DNA from 3 places in the Rossellomorea yichunensis genome. Region 1 is predicted to be linked to each of the others. Evidence: riboswitches for the same ligand, from Rfam matches in the RefSeq annotation. Region 1 holds a riboswitch; each other region holds the start of a gene.

Region 1 (4,851 bases):
AAAGAAAAACCCGACATCGTCATGCATCTCGCTGCCCAAGTGAGCGTAGCCAAATCATTGGAAAATCCAGCAGAAGATGCCGCAGTCAATGTATTAGGAACCGTAAAGTTGTTGGAGTACAGCATTAAATACGATGTGAAAAAATTCATCTTCTCCTCTTCGAGTGCAGTATATGGATATACAAATGAGGTGATTCAGGAAGAGAGTTCCACTAGTCCTATTTCCTTTTACGGCACCTCAAAATTAGTATCTGAAACTTATATCAAACTATTTAATAGGCTCTACAATCTTCCGTATACCATTTTGCGTTATGCCAATGTATATGGACCAAGGCAAAGATCCGATGGTGAAGGCGGAGTCATAAGCATTTTTATTGAGCAACTATTAAACAATGAGACACCAATCATCTTTGGGGATGGAAATCAGACACGGGACTTTGTATACGTAGAAGACGTGGCCCGGGCGAATCTTCTTGCCATCACAAATGCTGACAACCAAGTTCTCAATATCAGCACCAACACCCAAACATCCATCAATCTACTCTATACCTTGCTTTCTAACCAAATCCACTCTTTACAAAAGCCAAACTACGAAGCGAAACGGGAAGGAGATATTTTACACAGTCATCTATCAAACACGAAAGCGCTTAAAAACCTTAACTGGGAACCTGAATATGATCTGATTTCCGGACTAGAGAAAACGGCTGCATATTTCAAAAAGAAAGAGTAGTTATGCTATCATAAATCGCATTAATTAAAAGAAAAAGCCTGGATGCCAGGCTTTTTTCCTTTAATGTCGAATTTTAGTCAATATAAATCATGTATTCTTCTCTAAATAATCTACAATCCATTCGGCTGTTTTCTTTCCGTTCTGAATGCAGGCACCTATACCCACTCCATAATATGAAGAACCGGCCAGCTTCACGCCTGGTAGCTCGTTTGCCAGGTTGTTATCTAAAGATTGGACAGACTGACCGTGCTCAAGATGATAATTTGGCATCAGATCTTTCCAATTCGTTACTTCAGCAGAAACCGGGTCACAGTCTATACCTATGCTTTTTCTGATATCCTCTAGTGCCGTACTTACAAGTTCTGACTTGCTATATTCTTTCAACTCATTGTAATGGGGGTTTGTACTTTTATAAAAAAGCCTCAATAATAGTTTTTGGTTATTGGATGTATGCTTCCACTTCCGACTAGTCCATGTGCATGCATCGCATTTCACATCTCGGCCGTTTGATACGATAAAGCCTGTCCCATCAGCAGGAAGGTCCGCATCTGGAATGTTAAATCCGAGGTAGATCGAAATCAGTGATGAGTTTTTCAGTTTATTAAAATCGGGTTCCAGTTGTTCATGAGTCAGTATCTTTTGGGTTACATCATGAGGTGTTGCGAAAACTACATAATCCGCTTGAATGCTACCATGACCATTAAGAGTGAGTTTGTATTTATCACCCGTTTTTTGAAAAGCTTTTATTTCTACACCTTTTAAAATTGTGGCACCTGAGCATTTTTCTTCTAACCGTTCGATGATGGTTGATAAACCATTTTTAAACGAGATGAACTTTCTTTTGGATGCCCCTTGGAATTTTTGTTTATTTGCTGATAAACCTTTAATGATACTGCCGTAATCATTTTTATAATCAAGTAAGTACGGAAGTGTTGAAGCCATAGTGAGTTTATGCAAATTACCGGAATAAACCCCTGATAATACTGGAGCTATCTGTTTCTCGACAAGTTCCTTACCCAGGAATGCTTCTAAAAATTCACCGATGGAACTCTCTTTTGTAAAATGTGTATTTTCCGATTCGAGGTCTTTAAGAGCGTCAATCTTCCCTTCTTCTGACACCAGGGTGCTACTTTTAAGTGACTCAACTGACATGGGAATTCCGAAGATCGTATCTTGGGGAATCTCGTGTAATTCCCCATTTGTATAAATGTAGGATGTGCCTGTTTCATTATAGACCAATTCCTCTTGAAGTTGAAGTTCTTCAACTAGAGAAAGAACCCCTTCATTTCGGGCTACGATGGAATCTGCTCCTGCTTCCATAATGAATTCGCCTTCTCTTATAGTTCTTATTTTGCCGCCAAGCTGCCGATCTCGCTCGATTAAGATTAACTCGATATCTATTTCTCGTTCTATGGATATTTTTTGAAGATGGTACAGAGCTGTTAGTCCTGTAATTCCTCCACCTACGACAACCACTGTCTTCATACGTTTCACTCCAATAATTGCGTTTATGTATACAGATTATCATGTTTATTGTTGATTAGAAAAAGATTCTGTGTCTGAATTGGGAATAAATCGGAATGAAGGTTAGTTTAAACCTTTATATTTTATTTTCAATATCCCTATTCTATCCTATTAACTATATCTATCTTTCAATTCCTAGTTGACAACTATGAATACTCATATATATAATATAAGTATTCCATGACAACTATATAGCTACTTATCCAGAGAGGTAGAGGGACTGGCCCGATGATGCCTCAGCAACAGATTCTACATCGTAGAACACTGTGCTAATTCCACAAGCATTGAGCTTGGAAGATGAGTTGAAGTTTGATACATAAAGCCTTCTTCTTATCTACTAGGAAGAGGGCTCTTTTCAATGAAGGAGCCACTTCCAATGTTCGAATACTAATAAGAGGAGTGATCAAATATGGGGGAAATTCTCCAGGAAGCTATTCAAAATCGTAGAAATGAGTTAATAAACAAATTAATTGTCCACAACATTTTCAAAAAAGGCGACAAACAATTATTCGAGCTGACGCTGCAAGAACTTGAGGATGAATACAAATATCTTCAAAAGGAATGCCATCCGCATAGTGATGTTGGGTCCATCCATTGGAAAAATTGTGCAAAATTAAGCAGTTAAAAAGCAGCAATCCTAGGTTATGGAATGCTGCTTCCTTTTTTTCTATAGTTAAATTAAATGTATGCATTCAACTGCACATCCTCCTCGTTGTGATTCTAGTTTTTTGACAAAGTTGATTCATATATGGACGATTATCTAATCCATTTTTAAAGAAATTCTTTCAAAAACATTCCAGATGTCTTATTCTGATAATCTATAATCTATTACAAAGGAATTAAAATATGACTTCCACCCTGCAACATTTCATGAATGAATTCATCGGCTTAGATAGTTGGTCTCTCATTTTTATCAGTATATTCATTAATATACTCATCAGTATCCTTGGTTTCCTGCCAAGTGTCTTCTTAACGGCCTTTAATATTTCCGCATTTGGGTTTTGGACAGGAATCGTGATTTCCATACTTGGTGAATCCCTAGGGGCCATTGTTAGTTTTTATTTGTACCGAAAAGGAATGAAGTTTGCAGGTATTGATCAGATTCTGTCAAACAAATACTTTCTTAAATTAAAAGAAGCGTCTGGAACGGAATGGATCTTTCTTCTATTTTTGTTCCGCATGGTTCCATTTGTGCCTTCAAGTGTGGTAACCGTTGCCGCTGCTTTTAGCTCTATTTCTATTGTTGCCTTTTCTGTGATCAGTTCTGGCGGGAAGATTCCTTCGTTGTTGATTGAGGCATTCGTGGTAATGAATGTGTTGGATGCGGATAAGGGTACGGTTATTCTATTGGCAGGTTCGGTGGTGGTTGGGATGTTTTATTTGGCATACCGTTGGAGAAAGAACAATAGATTATAATTGTGTCAGTTACGGAAACCAATCTCCTCAGGAAAAGAAAAAAGACGTCTACCACACGGCATACGTCTTTTCTCCCTTTCAATTATTGTGCATTTACCTCGACAGCATCCTTCTTGTAATATTCTGCAAAAATCTCCGCAAACGCTTCTGTAGAGTTATACAATTCCACTAAATTATTTTCAACTCCGCCAAACTCAAGTAACATGGCTCTCTCGGTTAGGTCCTGATTGTAAACCCCGTTACCTTCTGCTCTTGTTTTGATGAAAACTCCCCGGCTGATGCCAGGATATTTTTCCTCCAGTTTAGCATTCAATTCCTTTGCGATCTTAAGGTTCTTTTCAAAGTTTTTGTTTTCTTTTCCTACGATAAAAAATAAGCGTGCATAGTTTTTACCGTTAATGGTTTTGGTAGTGATGCTCCGCGGCTGAGAATCCCGATGAATATCGATCAGGTACGTTAAGTCATCGTTTTGGGCTATGGCTTCTTGTACTAGTCCCCTTGATAACTGATAGGATTCAAAATATGTCCATGACTTGTCTTTGAGTGCTTTGTTTACATCTGTCTTATCCTGAACTGCCCCAATCCCCCTTGCTTCAAGTTCTTGCTTTAATTTGGACCCTACAGCAATGACGTTGACCTTCTCGTTGGTACTCGCTGGATCTTTCGAATCGTTATTTTTAATTAGCGGGCTGAACGCTTCCCAGCTGTGTGAATGATAGATGTAGACGGATTTTTCATCAATCTCTTGAACTCCGTCTCCCGAGTTGTTGTTTGCCTGATCAATTTGGCTCTGATCGAATTCCTGATCTTTCAACTGATCTTCTGTTGGCGCCGGTGATTCATTCGGGAGGTTCGTAATGTCAGTCCCCTTCCCCGCAACGGCTATGTGAGTATGATAATTTTCGATTCCCGGGATTTCCCGTCCAAATAAACTTCGCGGATCAAGGAGTGAAACATTCGTGACGCTTTCCAACCAATCAAAATCACTGTTTAATGCTGCCTCATTTGTAACCCGCAATCCTGTCATTTCCTGTGACAACAACATAAGAAACGTTTCCTTCGGTACTAGTTCCGACATTGATGAATACAGTAAACTATCCACCCTCAATTTTATGGCAGTTGACGAGATCAACCATACGGTCAAGTACATGAGTACGATACCGATCAATACTACCCGAATGA
Region 2 (4,851 bases), on a different contig from region 1:
CCATTGGAGCCGTTGGTACGACAATCACTTCGGATAAATCCATGTTATGTTGTTTCGCAAAGGTTTCCATGTAGATTTTATGCTGGAAAAGGTTCGCATCCAGATCTCCTTGGGCCAGCGCGTTGTTCGGTTGGATGTAATCACTGAATTCTTTCACTTCCACCGTGTATCCTTTTTCTTCAAGTCCTGGCTTGATCGCTTTTGTCACCATATCACTGTATGGTCCGGATGTCGCTCCGATGGTTACCTCTTTTTTATCTTCTGCGCTTGAACTTGCTTCGTCCCCGCCGCAAGCTGCAAGAATGCTCATTGTTACCGCTAATGCTACGAATAAAATCCACTTTTTCACTTGTTGTTCCCCCTAGAGTAGTTATCGTTTATCGACTAATCGTGCAAACACATCACCCGTATATTGGATGAGCTGAACCAAACAAATTAAAATGACGACGGTCGTGATCATCACCGTGTTGTCATATCGGTAGTACCCGAAGCGAATTGCCAGGTCCCCGACTCCCCCTCCACCGACAATGCCGGCCATGGCAGAATAGGCAACTAAACTGATCGTTGTAATCGTGATTGCTTGAATCACCGCTGGACGAGCTTCCGGTAACAGCACGTCCTTAATGATCATCCAAGGGCTTGCCCCAACCGAAACCGAGGCTTCAATGACACCTTTATCAATCTCACGCAATGATGTTTCTACCATTCTCGCAAAAAACGGAATTCCCGCAACAGAGAGTGATACGGATGCTGCCGTCGGTCCGATCGTGGTTCCGGTCAACAGTTTGGTTAATGGTAAGAGTGCGACTAATAGAATGATGAACGGAACCGACCGCACCATATTGACGACAAATCCAACGACCTTTTTGATCAAACTATTTTGTAAAAACAAGCCTTTGTCTGTTACGAAAAGAAGAATCCCGAGCGGTAATCCCACTAAAATCGCAACTCCGAGTGAAATCCCCACCATATATACCGTTTCAAAAAAGGCTTTATTCAATTCTGGTAAAATCGCAGTCAATGAATCAGGCAGCATTCTCAAGCACCTCCAAGCTCTGCGTCTTCAGCGTGATGAACCGGATCGCGGCTTCGATCTCGTCATGGGAGCCGATCAGTTCCATGATAAAAATCCCCAGTGGCACTTCCTGAATATATTCAATCTTGCCGTGAAGGATATTGCCTCGCACCTTGTATTTCTGGAACACTTCCGATACGACGCTTTCCTCTGCGATCGATCCTTTGAATTGGATTTTGATCAGCTTTCCTTTCCTTGATTCCACAAGGTGCGGAGGGAGTTCAAATTGAAGGATCGTTTCAATGAATTGTTTCGTTAAAGGCTGCTTCGGTTCTGCAAACAGGTCGTAAACCGGACCTTCCTCCACGATCTTTCCATCCTGCATCACGGCCATCCGGTCGCAGATTTCTTTCACCACTTCCATCTCGTGGGTGATGAGTACGATCGTCAAACCCAGTTCTTTGTTGATTTTTTTCAATAGCTTCAAGATCGATTTCGTCGTATTCGGATCGAGTGCCGATGTCGCTTCATCGCAAAGTAAAACCGATGGGTTATTCGCAAGGGCTCTCGCAATCCCGACTCTTTGCTTTTGTCCTCCACTGAGCTGGGCCGGATACGCGTCCGCTTTGTCCGATAGACCGACCATCTCCAGAAGCTCGACAACCCTGGGCTTTATTTTCGCTTTCGGTACACTAGCTGCTTTCAAGGCAAACGCCAGATTGTCAAACACCGTTTTGGATTTGATCAGGTGAAAATGTTGAAAAATCATGCTCGTTTTTTGACGGGCGAGTCTTAATTGTTTGGACGTGAGCTTCGTAAAATCCTGTCCATCAATGATGATTTCTCCTGATGTAGGGGTTTCTAATAGATTCAGGCAGCGAATGAGTGAACTCTTCCCCGCTCCACTGTATCCGACGATTCCAAAGATCTCACCCTTTTCAATCTTTACGGAAACATTATCGACACCGACCACCGTTTGCTTCTTTGTACTGTAGGTTTTAACTAGATTTCGAATCTCGATCAATGTGCACACCCCTTTTTTGTACAATAAAAAATGCCTCTTTCAACTGAAAGAAGCATCGCCTGTTTATCTCGACTTATCTCTCAGAATGAAATCATTCTGCAGGAATTAGCACCGTTCCAATACTGGAGGTTGCCGGACGTCATAGGGCCTGATCCCTCGGTCACTCTGGATAATTGAAAGTATGTAATTTTCTAAATTTTTATCTTATAGAGGATAATACTGGGTATGTGAATGGAAGTCAATAGGGAATTTTTCAGTTGTTTTTATGTAAGCGTTATCTTCGTTGGTGCACTAGGGGAGGGATTTTTTGTGTAGGGGAACTTTGGTTTGATATGGTCGTGGTGATGGTCCTTTTTTTTACAGTTGATAATATATTCCTAAAGTTGATAATAAAAGGACAAAAGTCGATAATATATCATGAAAAGTCGATAATAAAACTTCTCTTATCCTATCAATCCATGTATTTCACATCGATCTCAGTCAAAATCCTGCCTTAACACCATCTCAAAACCATACATACTATCCAAAAACATTCCTTTCCACCTCCAAATGGGACGAATCTCCATTACCAATAGAAAAAGGCACTACCTTCCATAGCAGCACCCCATTTGTCATAACAACTCACATCAAACATTCTAATCTCCCAATCAACCAATCAAAAACTAGACGCCCACTCCTTAATCCCCGTCAACACATCCAACTCCCTCAACCTCTGCTCACAATAAGACGAATTCCCTTTCAAGTATGTATCAACATAAGCCGGATGACACATAATCTCAAGCGTCTCACCTTCATCCCTGCTGTCCAATATCCTCTTCAATCCTTCAACCGACACTCCGTCACCATAAAAGTCCATCGAGAACCGATCGGTTAACACATTCATTGCGTCTAACCCATCACAGGGCACATTCCGGACCGGAACCCCAAAGCGCTCCGACAACCTCTTCACCACCGGGATCAGTGGCCGAAAGCTATGAACATGGTGATGACTGTCAATATGAGAAAGGGGCAGACCGAATGATAGGAATTTATCCATCTGAGCCTCCCACTCCATTTCAACCTCATCCACATTGATTTCTTTTTCTTCAAAAATCCTGCTGGTGTAACGGAAAAGGCCTCTCTCATCAAGAAGAGATGGTACTCCGCCAGAAACTGGTCTTCCGCATGTCAGCGTTAAATGGATCCCAACCTGTAATTCCGGATAAACCTTCGCCAATTCCACCGCATGCAGAGTTCCCGGCATATTGACCAGCATCGTTGTTGAGTTGACGATGCCAAACCGGTGACTATCAACGATGCCGTAATTCACCCCCCGGCATAAACCAAAATCATCTGCATTGATGATCACGTTCCTCATAATCCCCCATCCCCTTTTCGCTAATAGGTTCTTTCTACAAGAAAGCTCGCTTTATCTCCTCTGAAGATCGCTTTGGAAAATTCGATGACCGATCCATCCTCTACATAAGCCGTCGTCTCAATCATAAAGCAAGGTGTCCCCTCAGGCACCTCGAGCTTTTCTGCCACTCGTTCATCTGCTAAAAACAACTCGATCGTTTCGACGGTTTTTTTAATTTTTATCTCAAACTGTGTTTCCAGGAGCTTGTAAAGAGATCTTTCACATTCGTCTTTATCAAGCCCGGGCGTCTTGTACCAGGGCAGATAGGCCACCTCATATTGCAGGGGCAGACCGTCTGAATATCGGATCCTCTCTAAACGATTGACGGGATCTCCATTCTTTAATTCCAACGCTTTTTCCACTGTTGATTCTGCCGGGATGACATTCATGCTTAGTACCTTGATCTTAGGTTTCTTACCTTGTAATCGCAGTTGCTCTGTGTAGTTGTCGATCGTCGAGGACAGGATTTGACTGACTTTCTCTTCTGCGACAAAAGTTCCTCTTCCTTGCTCGCGATACACGTAACCTTCAAGTGTCAGCTGCTGGAGCGCCGTCCGGATCGTCGTACGACTGACATTGAACTTTTCGCAAAACTCCGCCTCTGTCGGCAGTTTTGTATTCGGAGCGTACTCTTTATTTTTAATCATGTGGATGATTTCTTCTTTTACATGCGAATGCAGGGCCTTTGCTTCTTGTGTCTCTTTCATTCTGTTTCTCCCTTCCACTTTCTTCCTATATTTGTTATAACACATCCACGATCAATTCTCTATTCCTATTCATTTTATCATAAAAACAATTTGTTATTACAATTAAATAAAAATCAGTCATAAATTTCATATTTGTCATTACAATATATAGACGAGCAAAAATTTGTATGATACATTATAAAAAAATAGAAATCGCTTTCAAAATGAAGGGAGATCGACAGAATGTCATTAAAGGTGGTCATAATCGGAGGCGGATCAAGCTATACACCAGAAATTATCGAGGGGTTCATCCACCGATACAAATCTTTTCCTGTCACAGACATAACGCTTGTAGACATCGAAGCAGGGAAAGAGAAGCTTGAGATTATCGGGCAGTTTGCTCGTCGAATGATCCAAAAAGCAGGTGTGCCGATTGAATTGGAATGGACTCTTAACCGGCGGGATGCCTTGATAGGCGCTGATTTTGTGACAACACAAATCAGGGTGGGCGGTCTCTCAGCCAGGGAAAAAGATGAACGTATCCCCTTAAGTCATGGCGTCATCGGTCAGGAAACCAATGGAGCAGGCGGTATATTCAAGGCCTTGCGTACCATTCCGGTCCTAATGGAAATTTGTCATGACATCCAACAGATTTGTCCCCATGCATGGCTTATTAACTTTACCAACCCTGCAGGCATGGTTACAGAAGCCCTGCTTAAATACAGCTCAC
Region 3 (4,851 bases), on a different contig from region 1:
CCGTCACTGCCTGGACGTATCTGATCATGATGACTTATCTCATCTTTCTTTTAAACGTAAGGAGGAAACACAATGAATAAACGAAATTTTGCTTTGGCGATCGTTGCGCTTCTGATTGGCATTTTCTTAGCGAACTTCTTTCAGGATCAGCAGGAAAAGAAAGCTAGGGAAGAGGCCGCTCAATTAGCCAATGAATCCATGGATCTGTCTAATGCAGCGCAGGGGCTTGCAAAAGGGGACCGCGCTCCGGATTTTGAATTAACCACCTTAGATGATAAAGCCGTAAAGCTTTCAGATTATCAAGGTAAGAAAGTGATCCTGAACTTCTGGGCTACCTGGTGTCCGCCATGTAAAGCCGAAATGCCCCATATGCAGAGCTACTACGAAGAGAATGCAGAGAAAGAAAACGTTGAAATCCTCGCCGTCAACCTGACTTCCATGGACGATGGGGAAAAGGCTGTCCAGGAATTCATCGACGGCTACGAACTTACCTTCCCCATCCCAATGGATGAAAAGGGTGAAGTCGGAGACGAATACCGGGCGTTCACCATCCCGACCACCTACATGATCGACACCAAAGGCATCATTCAACACAAAATCGTCGGCCCCATGAACGAAGACATGATGGGTAAAATGGTCGAAGGAATGGAATAATGGAGAGGGACGGACCTCTGAATATCGATGTTTGACGTTATACGCTATGAGGTATTAAATGAATGTGATAAAAAAAGGAGGAGATGTGAACATGTTTCATTACACTAAAGAAGTCTCGATGACTGTGAAAGAAGCTGTGGAAGCGGTAGAATCCAACCTTAAAGATGAAAGCTTCGGTGTACTATGGAATCTCGATCTTGCTCAGAAACTGCAGGACAAAGGCCTTGATTTCAATGAAGAAGTAGTCGTATTAGAGGTATGTAATCCTCATGAAGCCAAAAAAGTACTGGAAGAAAGCATGCTCGTAAGCTACTTCCTCCCATGTAAAGTCACGGTATACACAGAAGGCGGTACAACCAAGATCGGCATGGCAAAACCAAGCAAGCTGATCGAAATGGTGGATAACGATAAACTAAAAAGCCTGGCATTGGATATTGAAAATCGTCTGATCGGATGTTTAGATAACGTTCAATAAACGGAAGGCACCTGTTGCAATTGGGCAGGTGTTTTTTTATTTCTTGCAATACATCCTACTCCTCACAATCTTCTGAATATGATACACTTTTAAAAATACATAGATTCAGGAAGGATGACAGAGATGAAATTCACAACAAAGGTCGTACATAGTCAGTTAAAAGGAACTGAGGAAATTCGCAGTAAGACGACTCCGATTTATCAAACATCCGCCTTTTCTTTTACATCTTTAGAAGAGTTGGAGGGTTTCTATGAAGGGAAATCCCCTTATCTCTATACGAGAACGGGAAATCCAAATACAGACGAGCTTGGTAAGATGGTGGCGGACTTGGAAGGAGCTCCAGCGGGTGTCGCGACTTCCTCTGGATTATCGGCCATCCTTGTAGGAATCCTCGCTGTAGTGCAATCAGGCGATCATATCATCGCCGCAGAAGATTTATACGGCGGTACGTTTCATATGTTGAAAGAAGAGCTTAAGACATTCGGCATTTCGTCTTCATTTGTTGATTTTACGAGTGTTGAAGAAATCGAGGAGGCACTGACACCACAAACGAAACTCCTATACAGTGAGACGGTGACGAACCCATTTATGCGAGTAGAAGATATATCAAGAATGGTTGAACTTGCTGAGAAACACAACCTGAAAACAATGATTGATAACACGTTTGCCACACCTTTTCTGCGCCAGCCTTTCTTAGAAGGGGTGGACCTGGTCGCACACAGTGCCACGAAGTATATCGGTGGACACAGTGATATCACAGCAGGAGTCGTAGTTGGAAAAGAAGAGCTTGTTCAAAAAGCGAGAGAAAAAGTCGTCAACATCGGTTCGAACTTAAGCCCATTTGAAGCGTGGCTGACTTGCCGTGGAGCGAAAACGCTGGCTCTTCGAATGGGAACCCAAGCAAGAAATGCCGAAGTTCTTGCGGCAGACCTTCGATCAAATGATTATGTGAAAGGAGTCTATTACCCAACCGATTTATCGGATAAAGGGAATGGCGCAATCGTAACAATCGAGCTATCCAACACATGTGATATAAGCACATTCTTCAAATCACTTGGATGGATTAAAATCATCCCTTCCCTTGCAGGTGTAGAGACAACGGTTTCTTACCCATTAGGAACGTCTCATCGTGCTCTACCGAAGGATGCGCAGGAAAAACTCGGAATAAATACACATGTCGTCCGCATATCGATAGGTATTGAAGACGGGGAAGACATCGTCGCTCAATTTAACGAAGCGATTGCAGCTTCTGCTAAAAATTAAATAATGTAAAAATTCTAAAAATACTCTTGACGTTGAGGTCGTTTACCCCTTATAATTCATCTCAACGCAAGAATTTTCACATTGACAACTACATGCTCTTATCCAGAGAGGTGGAGGGACTAGGCCCGATGAAACCCGGCAACCTTCATGTACGCAGTAATGCGTCACATGAAAAGGTGCTAATTCCTGCAGGCGATCTGCCTGAAAGATAAGAGGAGGACCCTATTAAATTAGACCCTCTTCTTAGGAAGAGGGTTTTTTATTTTTCCTCTTCTATCTTCTTAGGAAAATAAACTTCTTCGATTTTTCAGTTTCTGAGTTCAACAGGGGGATTTGGCCTGGTCGGTATTTAACTGTTAAAAAAATGCATTATATTAACAGTCAAATATCATTCCGAAATCAACAGTCAAATTATTACTTAAATTCAACAGTCAAAATTCCAACAAACTTTAACAGGCAAACGTCCAAAACATCCAATCGCAAAACGGAAACCCAAACACAAAACCATTTAGGAGGAATTTTCTATGACAAAATCATTCGATTTCGACACACTACTACTTCACGGCGGCCAGGAGCCCGACCCATCCACAGGTTCAAGGGCAGTGCCGATTTATCAAACGACATCCTACGTTTTTGATAACAGTGATCATGCAGCAAAATTATTTGCCCTTGAAGAGCCGGGAAACATTTATACCCGTATCATGAACCCGACAGTAGACGTGTTGGAAAAACGCCTTGCTCTTTTAGAAGGGGGAATCGGAGCACTCGGTGTTTCATCCGGAATGGCTGCCATCTCTCTATCAATCTTAAATATCGCCGGAGCAGGAGATGAAATTGTAGCGGCCACCAATCTTTACGGCGGGACCTATAATTTATTTTCGACCACACTTCCGAAATACGGAATCAAGGTTCATTTTGTAGATCCGACCGACCCTGAAAATTTCCGCAAAGCAATCACTCCTAAAACGAAAGCCGTATTCGCTGAGACAATCGGAAATCCAAGTCTACATGTGCTTGATATTGAAGCGGTAGCAAAAGTGGCTCATGACCATCACATCCCATTGATCATCGATAATACCTTTGCCACTCCATATGTATGTAAGCCGATCGATTATGGAGCCGATATCGTCATCCACTCTGCAACAAAATGGATCGGCGGTCATGGTACAGCAATCGGGGGAGTCGTCATTGACGGTGGGAAGTTCGATTGGGATCATGAAAAATTCCCGGGCTTCACGGAAGAGGACCGGAGCTATAACGGACTGCGCTATGCACAGGATGTGGGACCGGCAGCCTTTATTACAAAATTAAGAGTGCAGCTGCTTCGTGACTTAGGGGCGTGCTTAAGTCCACAGAACGCATTCCTTCTGTTGCAAGGATTAGAAACCCTGCATCTTCGCATCGAGCGTCATACGGAAAATGCTTTGAAGATTGCGGAGCATTTAGATCAGCATAATGGTGTCGCTTGGGTATCCTACCCTGGGTTGCCTCAGCATCCGTCACATAAACTTGCTCAGAAATATTTGAAAAACGGAGCGGGATCCATCGTCGTCTTTGGGATTAAAGGTGGTAGAGATTCCGGACGGAAAGTTGTCGATAACATCTCCCTTTGGTCTCACGTTGCCAACGTAGGGGATGCAAAATCACTGATCATCCACCCGGCTTCCACGACCCATCAGCAATTAAACGACCAGGAAATCCGTGCGACAGGGGTAACCGAGGATCTTGTGAGACTTTCTGTTGGATTAGAGTCTGCGAAGGACCTCATCGAGGACTTGGATCATGCCATTGAAGTGGCGTTGGAAACATCACGGGTATAATGGAAACTGGGGGATTTAACCCTAAAAACGTAATTGAAATCACTTTACAGGGTGAAAAAGTGGATTTTGGATACTATTTATAGGGTATCCGGGGTCTACTTAGGGGAGATATCAGCGAAAATCTGATTTTATCAGCGAAATTTCGAATATATCAGCGATAACGGACCATTTATCAGCGAAATTCCCAATATATCAGCGAAATCGGAATTTTATCAGCAAACAGGATGCACGCCGTCACCTCGAATGATAATCAGAATTATTGACGATAGCCCTAACGACAAATTCTCAACGCCCATAATGCCAAATACTCAAAAACCGAGTCCATAATCAACTGTTTTACACACGGGGGGAACCTGATCACCCCCGCCACAACACCAAAAAAAGGAGGTGGAGGAGTGGAGAAACCATACACATATGAAGTTAGCTCCATTACCATCCCATCCCTAACATTAGAGTCAGGCACCACGTTGAAAAATGTAGATCTTACGTATGAACGAACAGGAAACAAAGAAGGACCGGCCATCCTGGTTTGCCATGCCCTCACCGGGACCCATATCGTAAAGGGGACGAGTGAAGACCGCGGCTGGTGGGACGGACTGATCGGTCCGGGCTCGTATATTGATACCGACCATTTTAATG

What was found. A riboswitch is a leader RNA that binds a small molecule or an ion and turns the genes downstream of it on or off. The one in region 1 is predicted to bind S-adenosylmethionine.
Region 2: another riboswitch for S-adenosylmethionine. It lies ahead of RSX31_RS16045 (methionine ABC transporter ATP-binding protein); the one in region 1 lies ahead of RSX31_RS20770 (Fur-regulated basic protein FbpA).
Region 3: another riboswitch for S-adenosylmethionine. It lies ahead of RSX31_RS15690 (homocysteine synthase); the one in region 1 lies ahead of RSX31_RS20770 (Fur-regulated basic protein FbpA).

What each region holds. Positions count from the first base shown of each region.
Region 1 covers NZ_JAVYAD010000008.1:92,251-97,101, forward strand. The annotation lists gene RSX31_RS20760 (NAD-dependent epimerase/dehydratase family protein) at 1-729, shown strand, start outside; gene RSX31_RS20765 (protoporphyrinogen oxidase) at 817-2,214, opposite strand; SAM riboswitch class I at 2,450-2,557, shown strand; gene RSX31_RS20770 (Fur-regulated basic protein FbpA) at 2,663-2,878, shown strand; gene RSX31_RS20775 (TVP38/TMEM64 family protein) at 3,100-3,669, shown strand; gene spoIIP (stage II sporulation protein P) at 3,752-4,851, opposite strand, start outside.
Region 2 covers NZ_JAVYAD010000005.1:437,235-442,085, forward strand. The annotation lists gene RSX31_RS16035 (MetQ/NlpA family ABC transporter substrate-binding protein) at 1-310, opposite strand, end outside; gene RSX31_RS16040 (methionine ABC transporter permease) at 371-1,036, opposite strand; gene RSX31_RS16045 (methionine ABC transporter ATP-binding protein) at 1,026-2,039, opposite strand; SAM riboswitch class I at 2,110-2,215, opposite strand; gene chbG (chitin disaccharide deacetylase) at 2,695-3,396, opposite strand; gene RSX31_RS16055 (GntR family transcriptional regulator) at 3,417-4,142, opposite strand; gene RSX31_RS16060 (6-phospho-beta-glucosidase) at 4,365-4,851, shown strand, end outside.
Region 3 covers NZ_JAVYAD010000005.1:362,321-367,171, reverse strand. The annotation lists gene RSX31_RS15710 (hypothetical protein) at 1-80, shown strand, start outside; gene RSX31_RS15705 (peroxiredoxin family protein) at 73-654, shown strand; gene RSX31_RS15700 (DUF302 domain-containing protein) at 746-1,129, shown strand; gene RSX31_RS15695 (trans-sulfuration enzyme family protein) at 1,253-2,392, shown strand; SAM riboswitch class I at 2,488-2,607, shown strand; gene RSX31_RS15690 (homocysteine synthase) at 2,917-4,212, shown strand; gene metX (homoserine O-acetyltransferase MetX) at 4,608-4,851, shown strand, end outside.